Regions from separate parts of the Roseibium sp. LAB1 genome, predicted to be linked through region 4. Evidence: predicted binding sites of a transcription regulator. Region 4 holds the regulator's gene; each other region holds the start of a gene.
What was found. Region 4 encodes PhoB, which activates phosphate uptake and scavenging genes when phosphate is short. Its sites were predicted from a motif close to TGTCATNNANCTGTCAT; they were not measured.
Positions count from the first base shown of each region.

Region 1: ACYQ54_RS19280 (NAD-glutamate dehydrogenase) is a predicted target of PhoB. The motif match lies at 3,634-3,650, and genes of this name have one in related genera.
Region 2: ACYQ54_RS19935 (DUF2794 domain-containing protein) is a predicted target of PhoB. The motif match lies at 2,624-2,640, and genes of this name have one in related genera.
Region 3: ACYQ54_RS26335 (DapH/DapD/GlmU-related protein) is a predicted target of PhoB. The motif match lies at 2,392-2,408, and genes of this name have one in related genera.

Region 1 covers NZ_BAAGIB010000003.1:290,503-296,512, reverse strand. The annotation lists gene ACYQ54_RS19305 (protein-methionine-sulfoxide reductase heme-binding subunit MsrQ) at 68-934, opposite strand; gene ACYQ54_RS19300 (hypothetical protein) at 933-1,145, shown strand; gene leuD (3-isopropylmalate dehydratase small subunit) at 1,321-1,926, opposite strand; gene argC (N-acetyl-gamma-glutamyl-phosphate reductase) at 1,966-2,916, opposite strand; gene ACYQ54_RS19285 (peroxidase-related enzyme) at 3,056-3,622, opposite strand; gene ACYQ54_RS19280 (NAD-glutamate dehydrogenase) at 3,730-6,010, shown strand, end outside.
Region 2 covers NZ_BAAGIB010000003.1:413,169-419,178, reverse strand. The annotation lists gene ACYQ54_RS19945 (hypothetical protein) at 77-850, shown strand; gene ACYQ54_RS19940 (Bax inhibitor-1/YccA family protein) at 1,033-1,815, shown strand; gene ACYQ54_RS19935 (DUF2794 domain-containing protein) at 2,165-2,554, opposite strand; gene ACYQ54_RS19930 (aminotransferase-like domain-containing protein) at 3,020-4,417, opposite strand; gene dctP (TRAP transporter substrate-binding protein DctP) at 4,545-5,576, shown strand; gene ACYQ54_RS19920 (TRAP transporter small permease subunit) at 5,659-6,010, shown strand, end outside.
Region 3 covers NZ_BAAGIB010000007.1:13,477-19,486, reverse strand. The annotation lists gene ACYQ54_RS26350 (SpoIIAA family protein) at 1-240, opposite strand, end outside; gene ACYQ54_RS26345 (HD domain-containing protein) at 377-997, opposite strand; gene ACYQ54_RS26340 (helix-turn-helix domain-containing protein) at 1,047-1,616, opposite strand; gene ACYQ54_RS26335 (DapH/DapD/GlmU-related protein) at 1,698-2,324, opposite strand; gene phnC (phosphonate ABC transporter ATP-binding protein) at 2,725-3,558, shown strand; gene phnD (phosphonate ABC transporter substrate-binding protein) at 3,618-4,532, shown strand; gene phnE (phosphonate ABC transporter, permease protein PhnE) at 4,803-5,651, shown strand; gene phnE (phosphonate ABC transporter, permease protein PhnE) at 5,663-6,010, shown strand, end outside.
Region 4 covers NZ_BAAGIB010000002.1:815,168-821,177, forward strand. The annotation lists gene ACYQ54_RS13670 (acetylornithine transaminase) at 1-678, opposite strand, end outside; gene ACYQ54_RS13675 (GcrA family cell cycle regulator) at 1,119-1,655, shown strand; gene phoB (phosphate regulon transcriptional regulator PhoB) at 1,897-2,598, opposite strand; gene phoU (phosphate signaling complex protein PhoU) at 2,679-3,374, opposite strand; gene pstB (phosphate ABC transporter ATP-binding protein PstB) at 3,406-4,203, opposite strand; gene pstA (phosphate ABC transporter permease PstA) at 4,215-5,567, opposite strand; gene pstC (phosphate ABC transporter permease subunit PstC) at 5,567-6,010, opposite strand, start outside.

The DNA.
Region 1 (6,010 bases), on a different contig from region 4:
GCCGAGCCATGGGATGACCAGGGTAGAGGATCACTTCGCTACACTTGATCAAAAGGTCGTTGAACCCTTACGCCCGTTTCAGCCCCAGCTTCGGGCCGAGCAGTCCGCCAACCCATTGGACAATTGCCGCGGCACCAACGCCAAGGCCGATGATCCCGACCCAGACTGTCGGTCGGATCGCGACGGAAATGGCAAAGTTTGCCTGAAAGACCCGATCAGCCGGAATGCCGGTGGCAAGAGCGTACCAGGCATATTCGATCCCCGCCGTACCCGCTGCCGCAAAACCCGCACAAACCACCAGCACCAGCGGATTGGCCAGGCTGAAGCCCGTCCTGACCGCCAGCCGGTAAACCATCAGCAGCACAAAAAGGCCGGCCATCAGGGTGGCCTGCGTCACGTCCGATTTGGACTGCAGGAAAAAGTGGAACAGCATGAGACCGCCGATCGGGTAGACCAAGGCGTGCAGCCGCTGCCAGTTCCGTCCCAGCTTGCGGATGGCGGCATCGAAGGAGGTTGCTCCCAGAAGCGCAAGTCCGAACAGCGCAACGAAGCCGATAGTGAGATAGAAGCGCAGAACGATTTCGGAGACGACCTTGCCGAGGTTCCAGCTTTCCTGGGCCGCATAAAGTCCAAGATGAAGCAGCGCATAGGCAAGCACCGTCACGCCAAGCATGCGCCGCACGCCGACAATTCTGTTCCAGGAGAAGATCCGCCTGAGCGGCGTGACGGCGAGGGTCACAAGCAGGAACCGCACCGTCCAGTCACCGCTGGCGTGAAGTTCCATCTCGAAAGGTTCCGGTAGCACCGGCCCGAAGGCGAGGCTGTAGAAGATCTGCAATGCCGGCAGCAGCACGGCGATGAAAACAGCCAGTCGCAAACCGGATAGGTTGCCGCGCCGGTCGGTCCAGGGAGCGTAGGAAGCCAATGTCGTCATGTTCATGCGTTCGAACTATCGCACGAAACGTTCAAGGACACTGAAAAGCTTTTCAAGCCTGCGTGAAGACAAGGAGAGCCAACAGGGAAGGCGAGGCGAACGGCAACGCCGAGCAAACCAGGAAGCTCATGCCAACAACCTCACCGTCATTGCCGGACTTGATCCGGCAATCCATGCCGCGATCGTCCCCTACGGCATGGCTCATCAGTAGGCGGGAGCGATCGGCATGGATCCCATGGTCGGGCCCTGGGATGACACTAGAGTGATTTAGCTGTCATCCGCCCTGTCGGGTGTCAACCCTATCCCCATTCAATCCCGCCAGGGCCCTCACAACGAAAAAAGCCGGGTCGCGAGACCCGGCCTTTCAAAAGACGTTGCAGTCCGGGTCAGACCCAGGGGCGATCGTTGCCCATCTTGCCTTCGAAGGTGTCGATGTCTGCCGCCTTGGCCATGGTCAGGCCGATGTCGTCGAGGCCGTTGACCAGGCAATGCTTGCGGAAGCTGTCGATCTTGAATGCGATGTCGCCGCTTTCCAGACCCTTGATCTCCTGGTTTTCCAGATCGATGGTCAGCGTGAAATTGGCGCCGCGCTCTGCCGCATGCATCAGCGTGTCCAGCTCGTCTTCGGAAACCTGGATCGGCAGAATGCCGTTCTTAAAGCAGTTGTTGTAGAAGATGTCGGCGAACGACGTGGAGATCACGCAGCGGATGCCGAAATCCAGAAGGGCCCACGGTGCGTGCTCGCGAGAGGAGCCGCAGCCGAAATTGTCGCCGGCGATCAGAATTTTGGCATTGCGATAGGCGGCCTTGTTGAGAACGAAGCTCTCGTTCTCCGAACCGTCGTCGTTGGTGCGCATTTCATGGAACAGCGCGGTGCCGAGACCGGTGCGCTTGATCGTCTTCAGGAACTGCTTCGGAATGATCATGTCCGTGTCGATGTTCACGATCGGCAACGGTGCCGCGACACCGGTCAGGGTCTCAAATTTTTCCATTCTTCTTCTCTCCTGAAAGGCCTGAAAACGGATGCCCGCTCACGCAGCAAGGCTGGTGGTCTGGTCGACACCGAGCATCAGATTAAGGTTCTGGACGGCCGCGCCGGACGCGCCCTTGCCCAGGTTGTCGTAGACCGCAACAATCGCGGCCTGCGCCCTGGCGTCATTCGCAAAGACATGCAGATGCAGCTTGTTGGTGTCGTTGAGCGCCTGGGGGTTGAGGCTGTCGGATTTTTCGAGCGCCTCCAGCGGCGCAACCTCGACGAAACCGCCAGGCGCGGACGCGAAATGATCGGCAATTGCCGCATGCAGTTGCTCGCCGGTCGGAACGGTTGCCAGTCCCGCCAGGTTGAGAGGCACCACAGTCAGCATGCCCTTGTAGAAGTCGCCGACCGTCGGGGTGAACAGCGGCGCGGCGTCAAGCAGGCCGTATTCGGTCATTTCCGGCAGGTGCTTGTGATTGAAGCCGAGTGCATAGGGCGCAAAGGAATTGGCGCTGGCGCCAGCGGCTTCATAATCGGCAATCATGCCCTTGCCACCACCGGAATACCCGGAAATGCCGAAATAAGTCAGGTTGAAGTCCGAAGGCAGCAGCTCCGCGGCAATCAGCGGACGGACCGCGGCGATCAGGCCCTGCGGCCAGCAGCCCGGATTGGCGACACGCATGGCCGCGGCGATGATGTCGGCCTGGTCCAGGTCCATTTCGGCAAAGCCATAGGCCCAGTCCTCGGCAACGCGGTGAGCGCTGGACGCATCGATCACGCGGGTGGTGTCGTTCTCGATCAGGGCCACGCTTTCCTTGGCCGCCGCATCCGGCAGACACAGGATGGCGATATCGGCCTTGTTCAGGAAGTCGGCCCGCGCCGCCGGATCCTTCCGGCTTTCATCCGGAATGGAGATCAGCTCAAGGTCGCGGCGCATGGCAAGGCGCTCGCGGATCTGCAGACCCGTCGTACCGGCTTCACCATCGATAAACACGCGCGCAACCATCGCCCGCTCCTCTCCCTCTCAAGATCGCCCTGACTTTCGAACCGCAAGGCACGAACGCCGTCAGGCCGATCGGTGCAAAATCGCAAGCGTCATACACCCAATCGCGCGGCTTGTCACCGCCGCGCGCCACTCCGTGATCTCAACGGGCTCTTGAGTGATACTCATCATTCGGCCGCATGTCGGACGCCGCCGCCACCCGGTTGGACATGTTGAAAAAGCCCGTCACCGAGGCGATATCCCAGATGTCGCGATCCGTGAAACCGACATCCCGCAGGGCCTGCCGGTCACTTTCCACGATTTCTGCCGGCTTTTCCGTCAGCTTGACGGCGAAGTCCAGCATCGCCCGCTGCCGGGGCGAAAGATCCGCGACCCGGTAGTTCATCACCATCAGTTCACCCAGCACCGGGTCTCCTGAAAGCTCGCGCACCGCGGCTCCATGGGCCGTCAGGCAATAAAAACAGCGGTTGACCGCGGATACCGCAACGGCAATCATCTCCCTCTCAAGCTTGGAGAGCGCACACTCGCCCAGCATGAGGTCGTTGTACATGTCGGTGAAGGCGCGCAGCTTCGTTTCATCGAAGGCATATGCCTTGAGCACGTTGGGTACGAGCCCCAGCTTCTCATGGCATAGTTCGAAATAAGCCTGTGTCTTTTCACTCAATGTTACATTTGAATCGATTTGCAAGGCCGTGACTTTACTTGACAATTTGGTCCTCCCGTCATGAAACCGTTTATGTCGCTGAAATATGAACTTAAGTCTTAGAACGAGCCAGCGACAGAGCCAAACCATAAGATCGCCTAAGGGGATGGAAAATGCCGGACAAACACGACGTCGAGAAACTGAAACTCATCGACGCGGTCCAAGCAACCTTGAATCAGGAAGATCCGGCTCTCGCCGAGTTTTCCCGCGCCTTTTATGACCGGGGCGCAGCGGAAGACCTCGTAGCTTACACCGCGGAAGAGCTGATAGGCTTTGCCCGTGATGCCTGGCAGGATTTCCAGAACCATGAACTCGGCACACACCGCGTCAGCATCGCCGACCCGGCGTTCAAGGCCCAGGGCAGCAAGGTCAAGGGCGTCTCGATTATCGAGATCGTCAATGACAACATGCCGTTCCTTGTCGATTCCGTCATGGACGAGCTGCAGGAAAGCAAGATCGAGGTGCATCTGGTCCTGCACCCGATCTTCATCGTGGAACGGGACGACAACGGCAAGCTGACATCGGCCACCGCCCGCAAGAAGCCACCGAAGCGGACCGACCGGCAGGAAAGCCTGATCCATATCCATGTGACCCGGCTCGATTCGCCCGAGGCACGCGCCACTCTCAAGGCGCGGCTCGACACGGTTCTGACCGATGTTCGTGCCGTGGTGTCCGACTTCAAGCCGATGCAGGAACGTCTTGCGGAAGCCATCGATACCTACAAGACCACGCAAATTCCCGGCAGCAGCGACGAACTGTGGGAAGCTATCCACTTCCTGGAGTGGATGGAGAACGACAACTTCATTTTCCTCGGCATGCGCGAATACATGTTCGAAGGCGGTGTCGAGGAAGGCGAGTTGTCGCCTCATGAAGGCACAGGCCTCGGTCTCTTGTCCGATCCGGACGTACGTGTGCTCCGCCGCGGTACGGAGTTCGTGCAGATCACGCCGGAGATCCGCGAGTTTCTCAAGAAGCCCGAACCGCTGATCATTGCCAAGGCCAACGTGAAAAGCACCGTGCACCGGCGGGTGCACATGGATTACGTCGGCGCCAAGCTCTATGACGACGACGGCAACATGAACGGTGAACTGCGCATTGTCGGCCTTTTCGCCTCGACCGCCTACACCGAGCCGACCAGCACCATTCCGTTCCTGCGCCGCAAGGTTGCGAGTGTTCTGGCCCGGGCCGGTTACGGGTCGGAGAGCCACTCCGGCCGAGCCCTGCGGAACGTCCTGGAAGCCTTCCCGCGGGATGAGCTGTTCCAGATCGAGCGCGAGCGCCTGTTCGACTTTTCCATCGCAATCCTTCAGCTGGACGAGCGTCCGCGCATCCGCGTGCTGTCACGCCCGGACAAATTCGACCGTTATGTCTCCATCCTGGTCTTCGTCCCGCGTGACCGTTACTCGACCGAAGTGCGCCTGAATGTGGGCACCTATCTGGCGTCGGTCTATGAAGGCCGCGTCTCGGCCTGGTATGTCACCTATCCCGAAGGACCGCTTGCGCGCGTCCACTACATCATAGGACGCGATCGCGGCGAAACGCCGAAGCCACAGCAGGAAGAGCTGGAAGCCGCCGTTGCCGACATGGTGCGCACCTGGTCCGACAGCGTGCGTGATGCGCTCAAGGATGAATTCGCGCCCGCCCAGGCCCGCAAGCTGGCCGACCGCTACGCCCTGTCGTTTCATGGTGGCTACAAGGAAGTCTACAACGCCCAGTCCGCGCTGTTCGACATCGTCCAGCTGGAAACCTTGACCGGCAAGAGCGACACCACGATAACCTTCCACCGGCAGGCAGGCACAAGGGACAACCGCCTGTCGCTTAAGGTCTATCACCGCGGTTCGCCGATCCCGCTGTCCGCACGCGTGCCGCTGCTGGAAAACATGGGCTTCCGGGTCATCAACGAGCGGACCTACCGCATTACGCCCGCAGATGCGCCCCTGTCCTATCTCCATGAGATGACGCTGGAATCGCGCAGCGGCGAGGACATCGTCTTCGCCAACCAGCTGCAGTCACGGCTGGAAAGCATGTTCATGGCGGTCTGGACCTCGCTTGCGGAAGACGACGGTTATAACCGCCTGGTGCTGACGGCGGATCTCGCCTGGCGCGACGTGGCGGTGATCCGCGCCCTGTCGCGGTATCTGCGCCAAGCCGGCATCCGCTTTTCCGAAGACTACATGTGGTCCACGCTCAACAACTATCCGAAGGTCGCGGCCAAGCTGGTGGAACTGTTTCACCTGCGCTTCAACCCGGATGTCACCGAAAAGGACCGGGATCTCGGCACCGAACGGCTGGAAGGCGAATTGACGGCCGATCTGGAAGAGGTCGCCAGCCTTGATGACGACCGCATCCTGCGCCGGTTCCAGAACACGATCGAATCCATCCTGCGCACCAATT
Region 2 (6,010 bases), on a different contig from region 4:
CCACACAACTTGCATACCGAATTGATCTTGGCTATCCGGTTCGGGTCCAGGCAGTTTGTTAAAAAGGGGCCATTCCATGTTCAAGTTTCTCCCGAATATTCGTTTGAAGACCATTGCCGGGGCCGCAGCCCTGTCCGCGGTTGCCGTCATGGCATTCGCCCCTGCCGCATCGGCAGAAAGCCCGTTTCACACCGGCGTCTGGCAGCTGAACACGCCGGAAGGTCCGCGCGGCCTCGTCGTCAGTGACTGGCTCGTGTTTGAAAACGGCCTGCCGAAGCGCTGGCTCTATCGCCGGGCCGGCACCAACGACGCCAACCAGTTCGACTTCTTCACCCGTTCCATGAATGATTCCGGTTATACGCCGGTCGGCATCCGGGTGTACCGCACCGGCGACAATGCAATGAAGTACACGCTGGCACCCAAGGGCAAGGATCCGGTCGAAGTGTCCGCCGTGCGTCTTTCCATTCCGAATTTCGAGAATTCCTGCCTTTCCGTTGAGAAAAAGGGCAAACGTTTCTTCGGCAACTGGGTCGGCACTGAAGGCTCCAAACTGAAAAAACTGAATGTCTCCAAAAACCGGCTGACCATCGATGGCGAAGCCCGCAAGGTAGCGATCGCGGAAGTTCGCGTCGGCCGCATGGGCATCACCGAAAACGGTAAGCCGCTCGCATTCCTCACCGACGCCGGCGGCGACTATGCGGTTCTGCAGTGGTTCAAGCCCCCTGTGACCGTCGAGCAGATGCAGGATCCGGAAAAGGAAATTCTGGACTTCGCATCGGAAGAAATCGTTCGCAACCCCGGCGGCGACTGCGATCGGCAGATCAAATCCCGTCTGAAAGCCATGAAATAATCCGGCGGAATCTCAGTCCGTTTTTAAGGATAGGTTCAAATAAACTGTCCTGAGCGCAAAGATTACGAAATTTTCATCGGATTCGACTTGTGCTCGGGATAGGGTTTTCCCATATGTTGAGGGAGTTGTGTTGCATGCGCGATTGCATGCGCACGTCTATCTAGAAGGGGATTCATACGACCATGTCGACCTATGACCGTCAATCTCAAGGCGCGTATACCGTCGCCGGCGCACGCGCCGAGGCCGGCATCGATCAGGGCCTGCGTGCCTACATGCTGGGCGTCTACAACTACATGACCATCGGCCTTGCGCTGACCGGCTTTCTTGCGCTGGCAACGGTCATGCTTGCAACGACCACCGACCCGAACTCTGCCGTCGCCAGCCTCGGCAATGGCCGCATGCTCACCCAGCTGGGTGTTGCCATCTACGGCAGCCCGCTGAAATGGGTAGTCATGCTCGCACCGCTCGGGATGGTGTTCTGGCTGTCTTTCCGCATTCAGTCCATGAGTGCCGGCGCAGCGCGGACCCTTTTCCTGGTCTATGCATCCGTAATGGGTATTTCCCTGTCCTCGATCTTCCTGGTCTACACTCCGGGTTCGATCGCTCAGGTCTTCTTCATCACCGCCGGCACCTTCGGCGCGCTGAGCCTGTTCGGCTACACCACGAAGAAGGATCTGTCCGGCTGGGGCTCGTTCCTGTTCATCGGCCTGATCGGTATCGTGATCGCGTCGCTGGTCAACATCTTCATGGCATCTTCCGCCCTGCAGTTCGCCATCTCCGTGATCGGCGTCCTGGTGTTCGCCGGCCTGACCGCCTACGACACCCAGCAGATCAAGGAAATGTACTACGAAGGCGACAGCGGTGAAGTCGCAACGAAGAAGTCCGTGATGGGCGCTCTGCGTCTGTACCTCGACTTCATCAACCTGTTCATCATGCTGCTGCAGCTGTTCGGCAACCGCGACTAAGCGCAGTCTCTTGAACAAACGGAAAAGCCCGGCTCTGCCGGGCTTTTTTGTTGCCATCCGTCAGCGCCGGATGCCTGCCCGGACGGCAGCGGACCCAACACTCCCGAACTGGAGGCCGGGGCGCGTCTTCTCAAGGCAATGGATTGGAAACAGTTGGCTCCCTGTTCCGGGCACCGCTCTGTCTGTGCTGGACAGGGTTGAGCTGGGCAAGGGGCGACCACCTGAAGATCGTCAGCGTGCTAGCACCCGGCCACCAGGAATTTTCACAGAGAGGCCCGCTCTCAGGAGAGCGCAGGGCAGGCCGGCCCGGTCTTCAGAGAGCACGTCGTGAGGCTTCTCGGGCTGCGTTTCAGGCGTCGACCACCCGCAGGTGTTTCTTCTTCTCCAGAACCCTCAGCACCTGCGCCAGGTCGTGACCCCGCTTCAGGATCATGCCCCCGGCCGCAACCACCGCATAGGCGCCCTGGCGACGAGCCAGCTTAGGATCCTTCTCGATCCGGTAAAGAGGCATTTCGGAAGATCTGCGGAACACGGAGAAAATCGCCCGGTCCTTCAGCAGGTCGATGGCATAATCCCGCCACTCGCCATCGGCAACCATGCGCCCGTAGAGCCGCAGGATGACATCGAGTTCACGCCTGTTGAAAGCAACAATGGGTTTGGGAGTGGGAGCCGGGTGATGTTGCGGCGGCGGACCTGCACCCGCGCCTCGCTGAAACGCGCTGTCGTCGGCTTCGCTCATTCCGCCTCCATTCCGCTCGCGGTTTCGCAGCAGACAGGCAATCGCCAAGAGATTCGCCAGGGCAATTGCTGTCACCTTAAAGTCATGATGCGTCGTCTTGGACCATTCTGGCAAGCCCGCAACGTCAGAATGACGGACTGAGGCCCGGACCGAGGGTAATTTTGCCAATAAGTTTGCTGGAAAGAAGTGCAAAATCGAACGTTACGGCACTTTGCCAAGAAAGAATGCAAAAATTTCCTTGATTTTGCCGCATTCCAGCCCTTGGCCAGCCATTTTACCCACCCATATTAAGATCATACCCTGATGGGTATGGCCCGTAGAAGCCGCGGAATGCATTAGCCCCCCAGCCCCCCGGGGTTTTTACTGGCCAACCAGATTTAGTGAGTCAAACATCAGGGCAACTGAAGGGCCGGCATTATGCCGGCCCTTTTCATTTGTGAGGTGGCCTGTCTTTCTGCTTGCAAGCTACTTCATGAAATCGCGCAGGAACGACAGGAACCTTGCATCGGTTCCGTGGGCGACATTGACCCGCATCGCCGGTCGTTGCCGAGCCTCCCTGTTCGGATAGAAGACCGAGCCCGGCGCAATGAAGATGCTCTGCTTGCTGGCCGCAGCACACAGCTCCCTTTCGTCGACCTCCTCGGGAAACTCCACCCAGAGATAGAAACCGGGAATGGAGCATTCGCGCACGGAAAGCCCGATCGCCTCCAGTGTCCCGAAGGACGCTTTGTAGGCATCCTCCACCCGGCTCTTCAGGCGTCGCAGATGCCTCAGATAATGCCCGGCCTGGATCAGGTTGAACACGAACCGTTCGACATGATCTGAAGAATTGACCAGCGTGAGCATCTTGATATCGGCAAGCTGCCGGATGATGTCCGGATTTCCCGCCACATAGCCACACCGGAGACTGGCGGACAGGGTCTTGGAAAACGTGCCGAGATAAAGAACCCGCTCCAACTGGTCCAGGGCCGCCAACCGTGGAAGCGTGGCCGGAAGAATGTCGGCAAGCGCATCGTTTTCAACCAGGAGAAACCCCCAGCGCTCGGCAAGCTGCATCAACCCGAACGACCGCGACGGAGACAGCGAGCCTCCGGTCGGATTATGGCCGTGGGACTGGGTGACAAACATTTTCGGCCGGTGAAGGGCAAGTTTGGCGGTCAGATCTTCCAGGTCCGGTCCGTCCCGGTCACGGCGGATACCGACAATCTGCACCTTGGCGAAGGTCAGCTTGGAGAAGAGCGGATAGTAACCCGGTTCATCGACAAAAACCGTATCACCGGGCTCGGTCAGATGACGGACGATCAGATCCAGTCCGTGATTGACGCCGTGTGTCAGCAGGAGGCCCTGTGGATCGGCCGGGATGGACCGCTCAAGCAGCTGCATCCTCAGCCGGTCCCGCAACGGGCCATATCCCCACGAACTGCCGTAGCCAAATTCGATTGCATCGGGAAACGGCGTCTTTGCATTGGCGAAATGGCGGCGCAGTTCCGCACCTTCCATCCAGGAGGGCGGCGGGCGCCCGTCTCCCGGACGGACCTCGTAGTGCTGTTCCAGTTGCTCGCGCAGCAGCGACATGCCGTCAACAGCCGCCGTGACATGAGGGGCCGGCGGGGTCTTGGAAGCAGGCCCGACCTGTGACATGTAGTAGCCGGAGCCGGCTCGGGCCTCCAGAAGCCCCCGGGCGACCAGCCGGTCGTAAGCCTCCGCCATCGTGTTTTTCGAGACGCCGTTCTCACGCGCAGCCTGACGAATGGAAGGCAAGCGTTCGAAGGTCTTATATGCCCCCGCCTCCAGCATCAACGCGACCTTTTCCACGATCTGGTCGACGCGAGACAGTTTCCGCCCGCTACCTGTCACCCTCATTGTCCCTCAATTTCGACTGGGACAGTACAGCCTATAAATCCAACAACTGTCCCTTGATTGTCCCAATCATTTTTATGACAGTTTGCCCCATTACGCCAGCAAATGGCAATTTCCTTGGGAGGGAAAAATGACCAAAGTTAGTAGACGCAGCCTGCTTGCAGGTGCAGCCGTTGGCGGCACCGCCCTCGCGGCACCGATTTCAGCCAAGGCGCAGGATGCCGTCGAGTGGCGCATGCAGGCTCTTTGGGACGCCGGCACCACTCCTTTCGAATTCGAGAAGAAATTCGTCGAGCGCGTCAGCGAACTGACCGACGGCAATTTCAAGATCACGCTGTTTTCCGCCGGCCAGCTTGTGCCCGCCAACCAGGCATTCGATGCCGTTCGCGCCGGTGCCTTCCAGCTGATGAAGACCTTTGACGGCTACGAAGCCGGCAAGATCCCGGCTTTCGCCTTCACGTCGACCATCCCCTTCGGTTTCCCCGAGTCCGACCAGTATGAAGCCTGGTTTTACGAGAAGGGCGGCCTGGATCTCGCCCGCGAAGCCTACGCAAAGGCCGGCCTCTTCTACATCGCACCCACCGTCTATGGCGAAGAGCCGATCCACTCGACCGTGAAGATGGAAAGCATTGCCGACATGGCCGGCAAGAAGGGCCGTTTCGTCGGCCTCGCGTCCGCGGTAATGGCAGACCAGGGTGTCTCCGTGACTCCGCTGCCGACGGCGGAAGTCTATACGGCACTGGAAAAAGGCCTCATCGATTTTGCGGACCGGGGCGACCTGACCGCGAATTACGAGGCAGGCCTTGGCGAAGTTGCCAAGTTCATCATCCTGCCGGGTGTTCACCAGCCAACCACCGCCACCAGCTATGTCGCCAACCAGGCCGCCTATGACGCCCTGCCGGACGACTACAAGGCAGCACTTGCCGTTGCCGCCCGCGAAATCTCCGGCTCGCTGCGCCAGCACATCCTGGTTCAGAATGTAGATGTCCTGAAAAAATACATCGAACAGGGCGTCGAGATCATCCAGCTCGACCCGGCCGATGTCGCGGCCAACCGGTCCAAGGCTGTCGAGTCCTGGAAAAAGGCTACCAAGGAAGACGATCTGGCGAATCGCGTGCTCGCAAGCCAGATTGAGTTCATGACAGCCCTCGGGCTGATCTGACCCTTCCTCCACCGGACAGCAAACGGCACCTCCCTGTCGTCTGCTGTCCGGTCGTCTTTCCGATCGGCAAATGCTCAGCTTCATGAAATCCGTCAGTTCCATCGTCACCGGCGTCAACCGGTTGTTCTTCCTCCTTGCGGCAGCGCTCATCTTCGCGGTGGTGCCGATCCTGCTGTTCGAAGTGGTCGCAAGATACCTGTTCGATGCGCCGACGGTGTGGGCCATGGAAGCCAGCACGCTGGTCTTCGGCCCGCATTTCATGCTGGCCGGCCCCTATCTTCTGCATCTGAAGGGCCATGTCGCCGTCGATATCTTCAGCGAAAAGCTGACGGGATTGCCGAAAGTGGCTCTCGACGTTTTCTCCTATGCCGTCATCGCGGTCTTTGCGGGCGTCTTCGCCTGGGTGAGCTGGCCGCTCGCCGTCAACGCCTATT
Region 3 (6,010 bases), on a different contig from region 4:
CACGATGGCGATCTTGCTGAGATGCTGCATGTTGGCCAGCACCCACCTGATGTCCGCCTTGGCGGCTTCGAACGATACGCCGACATGATCGCCAAGAACGACCAGAACGCTGATCTTGCCCTGGTCCTCAATCATCTCTTCGGCCTTGGCGATCAGGCCTTTTTCCTGATCGATATCGACCTTTCCGGAAATCTCGACCCCGAGAACGGCGCCCTGGCTGCGGGGCAGGATCGTATACATGCTGGTTCCTCCGGCAGTGTCTGAACGGCACACCCGGAATGGTAAACCCAATCACCACAAATAAGAAACTGTCTGACCGCGTCCGGAGACTGTTTGCCAAGGAGCGTGGTTTTCTCGAACGGCGATCTCGGTGGGATCAGGCGATTTCCCGCCCAGCGTCTGCCATCTTGGAACGGGTCAATCCGTCGACCCTCTCGCGGATTTGGCGCGTCAGGGCGCAGCAGTCGGTGCGCTCGCGGCCGTAGCCGAGGTTGAATTCATAAAATGGGACGTCCTGTCTCGGCATCAGGACGTGCTGAAGCATGGTTTCCAGTTTGTCGTACGCCTTGGCTATCTGGGATTCTGTTGTCTGGGCGGCTGCATATTCATCCCAAAGGGAAAGCAGTTCTTCAGCCACATCCGTCGGCAGCGGCGTGCACAAGGTCAGGAAGTCCCGCCTTTCCCGCTCCTGCCGGTCGTCCCCGGGTTTCTGGAGCGGCGCGGGGATATCTCCGGAAATGGCTTCGCCCAGATCATGCACCAGTGTCAGCTTCAGGAGTTTCAGAACATCAACATGTGCGAGCTCGGTCTGGAAAAGCACAACCATCAGGGCCAGCCGCCAGCTGTGTTCGGCCGTGCTTTCCGGTCTGCCACCGGTTGTCGTTCCCGATCGAAGCGTGTCCTTCAGCTGCTCGGCAGCCTGCAGGAAATCCAGCAGCCCGGTCAGGCGGGCCGGATCGATCGCGGGAAGGTCGAGGGGAGGGGTTTTCTGTGTCATGGCCGCCAGACTAGGGCTGACAGCAATGCCGTGCGAGCGGCTGCATAAATTATGCGGCAGCCTGTTCTTCGCGGACCAGGCGGGCGAACCGCCCGTCGGACAGAGGCAGGCGCGAAATCCGGATGGTGCTCTCCGGGATGGTCATTTCCGGAAAGTCTACATGTTCCGTTCGGTAGACAATGTCCGGGGCGTCTGGTTCGAACCAGCCGTAGTCTGTCAGCCTGTTCTCTGTTGCCCGGATGCCTTCGGACGCAAAACGCCACAGGGGCCGGTTGAGAAACTCGCTTACGGGGGCATGCCACTCTTTTGCGCGAGGGCCGGACATGGCCAACAGTCTGTGTGTCAGGTCGCAAACCAGATGAACGGGAACAGAGGACTGCGACACCAGATCGAGCAGGGCCTTGTCGGCAGCGCTCTGCGGGCGCGCCCTCAGCAAGCGGGTGATCTTCGTCCTGTCACTGTCATCCGGCTGTGTCTTGCCGCTTTCCCAGCGTGAAATCCGCGTCTGCGAGACACCGAGTTCAATAGCCAGGGCCTCCTGCTTGACCCGGTTCAACACGCGCCAGCGCCGCAGCGACGGGCCCAGACTGCTTTCAAGAACGGCGGTTTCTGTTTGCATGTGCCAAGTGTAACGCGTCCTTGCCTCCTTGTGCAGCAGGAAACAGCAGCACGGCGCCGAACCGCCGTGCACTCGCCGGGATCAGCGGTATTTCTCGATAAACGCGTCGATCGACAACTTGCGAAAATCGGGAAGGCGCTGCTTCAGCTGGTCGTGGCTCCAGTCCCACCAGGAAATATCGATCAGGGCCTGTTCTTGCTGTTCGGTGAAGCGTCGTTTGATTTCCCGGGCGGCCACGCCGCCTACGACGGTGTAAGGCGAGACATCCTTTGAAACGACGGCCCCGGCCGCAACAATGGCCCCGGTGCCGATGGTCACGCCGGCAAGCACCGTGACATTGTGGCCGATCCACACGTCATGACCGATGGTGACCCAGTCGTCCTTGCGCCACTGGAAGAAGTCGGCGTCGTCCTCGCCGAGGTCATAGGCAGCGGCACGGTAGGTGAAGTGGTGCTGGGAGGCCCGCCAGGTCGCGTGGTTGCCCGGGTTGATGCGCACGCGCCGGGCTATCGAACAGAACTTGCCGATGGTCGACCACACGACATCGCCTTCCTGCACGATATAGGAATAGTCCCCCATGCTGCTTTCACGCATTTCCGTGCGAGCGCCAACCTCGGTCCAGATACCGAGGTCACAGTTCAGTACCTTTGCCTCAGGATGTATGTTCGGGGCTTCGGTCAGGGAAGGCTTCTGGGTCGGGGCGGACATAGGGTCTCCATGCGTTGAAGAAAATGGGGTGTGGAACCGGCTTGTAGCCGTCTTGCCCGTGCCGGTCGTGACGCTTTGATGACACTGGCATGACTGACTTGGCTTTTTTTGCATGCGTCAACTTCGGGGAAAACGCCAATCGGTGGGGGCCGACCTTTTTCCGAGCGCCGATTTCCGAAGGAATATTTGTCAGGCAGCAGCTTTGCCGACGGGTGACGGAAAGCGCTGAGAGCGCTGCGGAATTCCTGCCGGCCATGGTCGTCCTGTCCTCGGTCCAGGCCTCGATGTCATTGATATGTCATAAAATTTTGGCCCTCCCGACAAATGACTGTCATTTTTCTGTAACGGTCCGGTGGCTCTTGTCGCGCAGCACGAAGAACACAACGGACAGGGCTGACGCGTGATTCAATTTCAGGAAGTCACCAAGACCTTCGGGTCTCGGACCGCGGTCAACAAAGTAAGCTTTAATATCGAAAAACCGCAAATGGTCGGGATCATCGGCCGATCCGGCGCAGGCAAGTCCACCCTGCTGCGCATGATCAACCGGCTGACGCCCGCAAGCTCCGGCCAGATCCTGTTCGAAAGCCGGGACATTCTCGGCCTGAAGGGCGGCATGATGCGCCGCTGGCAGCGCGATTGCGCCATGGTATTCCAGCAATTCAATCTGGTTCCGCGTCTGGATGTGGTTACCAACGTGATGCTTGGCCGGCTCAATGGCCACGGCACCTTGAAGAGCCTCTTCAACATCTTCAGCCCGGACGACGTCAATTCCGCACTTGGTGCGCTCGACAGGCTGGGCATCGCCCAGGAAGCAACCAAGCGTGCCGAGGAACTGTCCGGCGGTCAGCAGCAGCGCGTAGCCATCGCCCGCGCGCTGATGCAGGACCCGCACATGATCCTGGCGGACGAGCCGATTGCCTCGCTCGATCCGATGAATGCCAAGATCGTCATGGATGCGCTGCGCGAAATTCACGAGCGCGACAACAAGATCGTCATCTGCAACCTGCACACGCTCGACACCGCCCGGACCTATTGCGACCGGGTGATTGGCATGCGCGACGGTTTCCTCGTCTTCGACGGGGCACCGGAAGCGCTGACCACATCTGTCGCCCGCGAGATCTACGGCGCGGACGAAAGCTTCAACGAGGCTGCGACATCCACCGCCATCGATGCCGGCAAGTCCGGTTCCAGAGAATCCGCCGGTGCGATGACCCCGGCGGCAGCAGCGGTCTGATCCGGCTGTGCACCCGCTTAACGTCATCAACAATTGAGAACTCTCGGGGAGTGTCCCAAATGAAACTCGTTTCTAAAGTTGCTGCGCTTGCTGCCGTCAGCATGATTGCCCTGAACGCTTCTGTTGCCGGTGCAGCGGAAATCACGGAATTCCGTATCGGCCTGCTCGGCGGCGAAAACGCTTCCGACCGTCTGCGTGCCAACGAATGCCTGCGCGAAAAGACCGAGGAACTGCTCGGCGTTCCGACCAAACTGTTTGCTCCGGCAGACTACAACGGCGTTATCGAAGGCTTGCTCGGTGGCAACCTGGACATGGCCTGGCTCGGTGCTTCCGGCTACGCGAAAGTCTTCCTGACCGACCCGGAAGCCGTTGAACCGGTTCTGGTCAAGGTCAACAACGACGGCAGCTATGGCTACTATTCCATCGGCTTTGCCCGCGTCGACAGCGAGATCAACTCCCTTGAAGACATGAAGGGCAAGACCTTCGGCTTTGGTGATCCGAACTCCACCTCCGGCTACCTGATCCCGTCCATCGAAATCCCGAAACTCGGCTACTCCATGAAGCCGGGCGAGTATTTCTCCGACGTCGTCTTCACTGGCGGTCACGAGCAGACAATCGTTGCCGTGTTCAACGGCGACATCGCAGGTGGCGTGACCTGGGCTGACGGCCTTGGCGAATGGGAAGACGGCTACAACTCCGGTGCCCTGCGCAAGGCAACCGACGCCGGTCTGGTCGACATGACCGAGATCAAGGAAATCTGGCGTTCGCCGGTGATCCCGGAAGGCCCGGTTGTTCTGTCCAAGAAACTGCCGGACGACATCAAGGCGAAGATGACCGAACTGATGGCGAACCTCGTCAAGGAAGACCAGGAATGCGCCTACGGTGTCATGGCCGGTGAAGCCCGCGGCTTTGAGCCGATCACCCATGAAGCTTACGAATCCATCGTCGCTGCCCGCAAGGCAAAGAGCGAATAATCGGACGTTCGAAAAACAGCGCGGGCCGGTCTCCGGTCCGCGTTTTTCTGAACTCCGGCGACCGGACGTGTCATTCCACCTGACGTAACGCGAAAGGCCGGAATCCAGTGCTTACCGGGCTACCAGTCGAACTGGCCAGGTCCCGGTGACCACCGGATCCCTGCCTGCGCAGGAAAGACATGTTTCGACCGGGTTCATCCAGCAATGCCAATCCGTTCCGGATGAACTGAGCATCGAGATGAACCGAGCATCAAGTAGAGGTCTCACATAATGGCTGTTGCCGCACTCGAACAGGAAATCCTGTCCATGCGAAAACGCCGCCAGCTCTATTCAATGATAGGGCTGCTGCTGGTCGTCGCGGTTCTGGTCTCCGGATATTCGAAATCCAATGCCATGAACTCCGGCGGGTTCATTCAGGGCCTGTCCAAGTTTTTCGACTACCCGGGCGAGATCGTCGTTGAAGCCTTTGACGCCGGTCCGGCCTTTTTCTCGCTGGTGCTGCAGTTCGTTCCGGCCATGCTGGAAACCTTGAACATTGCCGCGGTCGCGACCCTCCTGGGCGGCGCGATGGCGGTGGTGCTGGCCATGGCCTCCACGCGCAATGTCGATAGCTGGGGACCACTGATCCCGGTCGTTCGCCGGATCATGGACATCACGCGCGCCTTTCCCGAACTGATCATTGCCCTGTTCCTGATCTTCGTTCTCGGCTCCAGCCCGGTACCGGCCATGATCGCCGTTGCCTTTCATACCGCCGGAGCGCTCGGAAAACTCTTCTCCGAAGTGAACGAGAACATCGACCGCAAACCCATCGAGGGGCTGTCGGCCTGCGGAGCAAGCTGGCTGCAGCGCATCCGGTTTGCCGTGTTGCCTCAGGTCGCGCCCAACTATCTCAGCTATTTCCTGCTGCGGCTGGAAATCAACGTGCGTGCGTCGGCCATTCTCGGCTTCGTCGGAGCCGGCGGTATCGGCCAGGAGCTGCGCCGTACCATCGGTTGGGGCAAGGGCGCGGGCGATGAAACCGCCGCGATCTTCGTGCTTCTGTTCATAACAATCATGGCCATCGACCAGCTGTCGTCCTACCTGCGTGGCAAGCTGGTCGGCTCCGGCCGGGCGCATTGAGGGGATATCTCATGACCATCGATACGCTCGAAACCCCCGTCACCCAGGCTCTGGTCTGGAACCAGGTTCGCAGGCGTGCATGGCTCACCGTTGCCGTGCCGCTCGCGATCCTTACCTACCTAGTTTACACTTGGTTCGCTTTCGGGGTGCCGGAACTTCTCTCCCGTGCCCAACCGGAACGGGCGGCAATCCTCGCAACGGATTCCGTCGCCTACAAGGTTCATGTGACCAAGGACTTCCGGCGTAACGAATTCACGGTCGCCATCGAAGGTGAGCGCACTGCCACCTACGACAATGCCGATGTGCCCGATTGGGTGAAACTCAACGGTGAACACGGTGTGGTTGACCTTGGCGACGGT
Region 4 (6,010 bases):
CTTGCCGGTCCGTCCGACGCCGGTCTGGATCTCGTCGAAGATCAGCAGAATGCCGTTGTCGTCGCAGATCTTGCGCAGCGCGCGCAGGAAGTCGGCCGGGATCTCACGAATACCGCCCTCGCCCTGAACGGGTTCGATGGCGATGGCCGCCGTATGAGGGCCGACGGCGTCTTTCAACGCGTCCAGATCACCAGCCGGCACCTGGTCGAAACCGGGAGCCTTCGGACCGAAACCCTCAAGATATTTTGCCTGGCCGCCAGCCGCGATGGTCGCGATGGTCCGGCCATGGAAGGCGCCTTCGAAGGTAACGATGTGGAACCGTTCGGGATTGCCATTGTCATAATGATAGCGGCGCGCGCATTTGATCGCGGCTTCCATCGCCTCGGCGCCGGAATTCACGAACAGCACCTTGTCGGCGAAGGTAGCCGCGCACAGGCGCTGCGCCAGCCGCTCGCCATCGGGGATCTGGTGCAGGTTGGACGTATGCCATAGCTTGGCGGCCTGATCCTGCAATGCCTTGACCAGATGCGGATGGGCATGACCGAGTGCGTTGACCGCGATGCCGGAACCGCAATCGAGGAATCGTCGGCCGTCAGTCGTTACCAGCCAGACACCTTCCCCATGATCGAAAGACAGGTTCGATCTTGCGTAATTTCCGAATAGTGCAGTCGCGGACATAACCTCGTTTGTCTCCCTTAAACGCCCTTGCTGTCCCAGCGTCGCCTCGACGCCGGGCCGTCACCTTGAAAAGATGCCGAAGGGCCAAAACGCAACGTGCCGCCCCGATGAGGCGGCACGTAGCGGCTTTCTTATACACTGCCGGTACCATGCGCTGTCAATGGAAATGCCGCACAACACATTTCAGATGTCACGGAAGGCAGATTTCGTAAAATTCTCAATGACCTCGCCATAATTGGGGAAAAGTCGTTTCATCCCCAACTGGTTTGGGTCCGGCGGTTGCCTGACAAATTAACGTTATTGTAACCTCTCAGCAATCAGACACGAGATCTCGTGAGGCAAATCAACAAGAGGCACTAGATCTGCCAGCATTAGGCGTGCATGTGCATGCTTAACACGGGGTTAATGGCCGCAGGTCGGTCGAACTAAAGGGTGCGGCGATGAGTTGGACAAACGAACGGGTTGAGCTTCTCAAAAAGCTTTGGGGCGACGGCTTGAGCGCGAGCCAGATTGCAGGCGAACTGGGTGGCGTCACCCGTAACGCCGTGATCGGCAAGGTGCACCGTCTTGGTTTGTCCGGCCGTGCCAAGTCCACTTCGTCAAGCGCGAAGCCTCGCCGGCCGCGCTCGGCCGCGCCTGCGACGGGTGCCGCGCCGAAGAAACCTGTCACGTCTCATCCTCAGTCAATTGGCGCAACGGCCCTGAAAGCCGACATTTCGCCGGCGCCTGTGGTGGAAGCCAAGCCGCGCGTGGAACCGATTGCCGAACTGGTGCCGATCTCGCAACGGGCCACAATCCTGACGCTGACCGAGCGGACCTGCAAATGGCCGATTGGCGATCCGGCAACCGACGACTTCTATTTCTGCGGCCGCCAGTCCGACGCCGGCGTCCCCTATTGTGTCCATCACTGCAAGATTGCCTATCAGCCGGTCGCCGACCGTCGACGCGATCGCAAGACGATGGCCCAGGCAGGCTGATAGCCTCCAGGCAAACCCAGCTCATGAAAAGCCCGCCGTTCTGGCGGGTTTTTTTGTTTAGGCTTTCACACGGAGGGTTGCACAGCCCTTCCAGCGGCATCAATGCCGGATCTCATCCTGAGATGACAAGGCTCTTGGTCAATTCTCTAACGCACCGTCGGCTCGCCAAAAGGCAAACATCCTGAAGCGCAAAAAGCCCGCTCGAAAGCGGGCTCCTTATTGCTTATTCCGCATTAGGTGCTCAGGCGGTTGCTGAAGTGAACTGGTCGTTGAAAGCATAACCGGCGCCGCGAACGGTACGGATCGGGTCCTTCGCCTTGCCCTTGTTCAAAGCCTTGCGCAACCGGCCGACGTGCACGTCGACAGTGCGTTCGTCCACATAGACGTCATGGCCCCAGACCCCATCGAGCAGTTGCTCGCGGGAAAAGACACGGCCGGGCGACGTCATCAGGAACTCCAGAAGGCGGAATTCGGTCGGCCCCAGGTGGATTTCCTTGGCGCTGCGGCGAACCCGGTGGGTTTCGCGATCCAGTTCGATATCCCCGGATCGCAGCATGGTGGACACCACTTCCGGGCTCGCCCGCCGCAGGATGGCGCGCACACGGGCCATCAGTTCGGGCACCGAGAAAGGCTTGACCACATAATCATCGGCACCGGTCGACAGGCCACGGATACGCTCCGCTTCCTCGCCGCGCGCCGTCAGCATGATGACCGGCAGGCGTTCGGTATCCTCGCGCGCCCTGAGACGGCGACACAGTTCAATTCCGGACAGGCCCGGCAGCATCCAGTCGAGCAACAACAGATCCGGCAGGCTTTCCCGCAGGCGGATTTCCGCCTCGTCACCCCGGACACAGGACTCGACCGAGTACCCTTCCGCTTCCAAATTGTATCTCAAAAGAAGGCTGAGCGGTTCTTCGTCTTCAACGATGAGCACCTTCGGCATACATCTCGCTCCAATTACCGCAACCGGCGCCCGAGCGCCGGCCGTTTAGACTTTTTTGCAAATCCGTCGAACGTGAGCGGTCAGACCGCGCCTGTTTCGTCTACCTTTGCCCGGTCTTCCGGCAGACGTTCGCCAGTGACCATGTAATAGACGTTCTCGGCGATGTTGGTCGCGTGGTCGCCGATGCGCTCGATGTTCTTGGCGCAGAACAGCAGGTGGACGCACTGGGTGATGACGCGCGGATCTTCCATCATGTAGGTCAGGAGTTCGCGGAAGATGGACGTATAGATCGCATCGACCTCGGCATCGGCTTCCTGAACCCTGCGCGCGGCTTCCGCATCCTTGCGGGCGTAGGCATCCAGGACCTGCTTGAGCTGGGACAATGCCAGCTCGGTCATGTGTTCGACACCGATCGCGAGCTTCTTGTTCTGCAGGTCGCTGTCGATGGCGATCACCCGCTTTGCCACGTTCTTGGCAAGATCGCCGACACGTTCCAGGTCGTTGGCAATGCGCGTGGCAGCGGTGATTTCGCGCAGGTCCTGCCCCATCGGCTGGCGGCGGACGATCAGCTCGATCAGCTTCACTTCAAGTTCGTTGTAAAGACTGTCCAGACGGACGTCGCCCTTGATCGTCGCCTTGGCAAGCTCCAGATCCTGCGACACCAGCGCAGAGACCGCATCGGCGAAAGCTTTCTCGGCAATACCGCCCATTTCTGCGACCTTGCCGGCCATGGCCGTCAGTTCGTCATCGTAAGCCGTGACTGTATGTTCAGACATCCTGTGTCCCCTTCAGAAACCTAAAAAATGCTTAGCCAAAGCGGCCCGTAATGTAGTCCTGCGTACGCTTGTCCTTCGGGTTGGTAAAGATGTCCTCCGTCAGACCTTCCTCCACCAGAACACCAAGGTGGAAGAACGCGGTACGCTGAGACACACGGGCAGCCTGCTGCATCGAGTGGGTCACGATCACGATGGTGAAGTTTTCACGCAGTTCGTCGATCAGCTCTTCCACCTTCGCCGTCGCGATGGGGTCAAGCGCCGAGCACGGTTCGTCCATCAGGATCACTTCCGGGCTCACGGCAATCGCACGGGCGATGCAAAGACGCTGCTGCTGTCCGCCCGACATGCCGGTGCCCGGCTCGTCCAGACGGTTTTTCACTTCTTCCCAAAGGCCGGCCTTCTGCAGGCTGGACGCTACGATTTCATCCAGCTCGGCCTTGCTGCGGGACAGGCCGTGGATCCGCGGACCGTAGGCGATGTTGTCGTAGATCGACTTCGGAAACGGGTTCGGCTTCTGGAACACCATGCCGACCTTTGCGCGCAGCTGCACCGGATCGACCTTGGGATCGTAGATATTCTCGCCATCGATCTTGATCGAGCCTTCGACACGGCAGATGTCGATGGTGTCGTTCATGCGATTGAGCGTGCGCAGGAAGGTCGACTTGCCACATCCGGACGGGCCGATGAAGGCCGTTACGGAGCGCGGCTGGATTTCAATGTCCACGTCCTTGATGGCGTGGGTATCGCCATAATAGACCTGCACCTTGTTCGCGGAAATTTTGCTTTCGGTCATGGTTTTCGCCTGTTCAAAATTCGGCATCTCGTTCATCGGAGCAATCCTTACCAGCGGCGCTCAAACCTGCGGCGCAGGATGATCGCGATAATGTTCATGGTCATGAGGAAGACCAGCAGCACGATGATCCCGCCCCATGCGCGCTCATAGAATGCCGGATCGGCGCGTTTCGCCCATTCGTAGATCTGGGCCGGCATGGCCGAGTTCGGAGAAAAGAAACCGGCAGCCACGCCATCGGGGAAGTTCGAGGCGATGAAGCCGACCATCCCGATCAGCAGCAGCGGAGCTGTTTCCCCGAGGGCCTGCGCCAGACCGATGATCGTTCCGGTCAGAATGCCCGGCATGGCCAGCGGCAGCACGTGGTGGAAAATCGACTGCATCTTGGAGGCGCCGATCCCGAGGGCCGCATCGCGGATGCTCGGCGGAACCGCCTTCAGCGAGGCGCGCGTGGAGATGATGATCGTCGGCAGTGTCATCAGCGTCAGCACCAGACCACCGACGAGCGGTGCGGACTGCGGCAGATGCATGAACTGGATGAACACCGCCAGGCCAAGAATACCGAACACGATGGATGGGACCGCGGCGAGGTTGGAAATGTTCACCTCGATGAGATCAGTGAATTTGTTCTGCGGAGCGAATTCTTCCAGATAGATGGAAGCGGCGACGCCGATCGGCAGTGACAGGAACAGCACCACCAGCATCATGAACAGTGACCCGATCATGGACGCCCCGATGCCGGCCTGCTCCGGACGGCTATCAGAAGCATCGGTGCCGGTGATGAAGGCCCAGTTGAAGCGCTTCTCCAGAATGCCGGCAGACTGCATCTGGTCTGCCAGATCCAGATGTGCTGCATCCAGGTTCTTGTCTTCGGCAAGATCTTCCCGCTTGACGCGGCCCTTCAGGTAACCGTCGACACGGGAGGAGGCAATCAGCTCGAAGGTGACGGTCGAACCGATCTTGTCCGGATTGGCGAGAACGTAGTCACGAACCGTCGCGGCGGCGCCTGACGAGAACAGCTTCTGCAGGTCTTTCGCCGACATGTCCGTGGTGATGTTGGCACCGGCGAGTTCCCTGGCAAAGGCGTCGTCGATGATGGCGCGGTATTTGGAGGTCTTGACCACCGATTTTTCCGCTTCGGTAATCTGCTGCTGATTGAGTGGGACATCCACCTTCAGAAAGGTCTGGCTGAAGGCGCCAAGACCGTTGGAAAGGATTGCCCACAGAAGCGCGACGAGGAAGAACAGGCCAATGCCGATGGCGATGATGCCATAGAGCTTGAAACGGGCTTCCGCGGCATTGCGCTTCCTGGTCAGCGGATCGAGTTCGAGAAGTGAGGTGATCTTGTTCGGGGCCGGAGCACTGGTCTTGTCCGACGGAGGCGTAAGGGTCGTGTCGGTCATTAGTCGTACTGCTCCCGATATTTGCGCACGATGAAGAGCGCGAAGATGTTGAGCCCCAGGGTCACGACAAACAGGGTCATGCCGAGCGCGAAGGCGACCAGCGCTTCCGGGGAGGCAAAGTCGTTGTCGCCGGTGAGCTGGCTGACGATCTTCGCGGTCACGGTGGTCATCGCTTCGAGAGGGTTCATGCTGAGGCGGGCAGCGGCCCCGGCCCCCAGGACCACGATCATGGTTTCACCGATGGCGCGAGAAGCCGCCAGCAGGATGGCACCGACGATACCCGGCAGGGCCGCCGGCAGGATGACCTGCTTCACCGTTTCGGAATGGGTGGCGCCAAGGCCGAGGGAGCCGTCGCGCATGGCCTGGGGCACGGCGTTGATGATGTCGTCGGAGAGGGAGCTGACGAATGGGATCAGCATGATGCCCATGACCGCGCCTGCGGT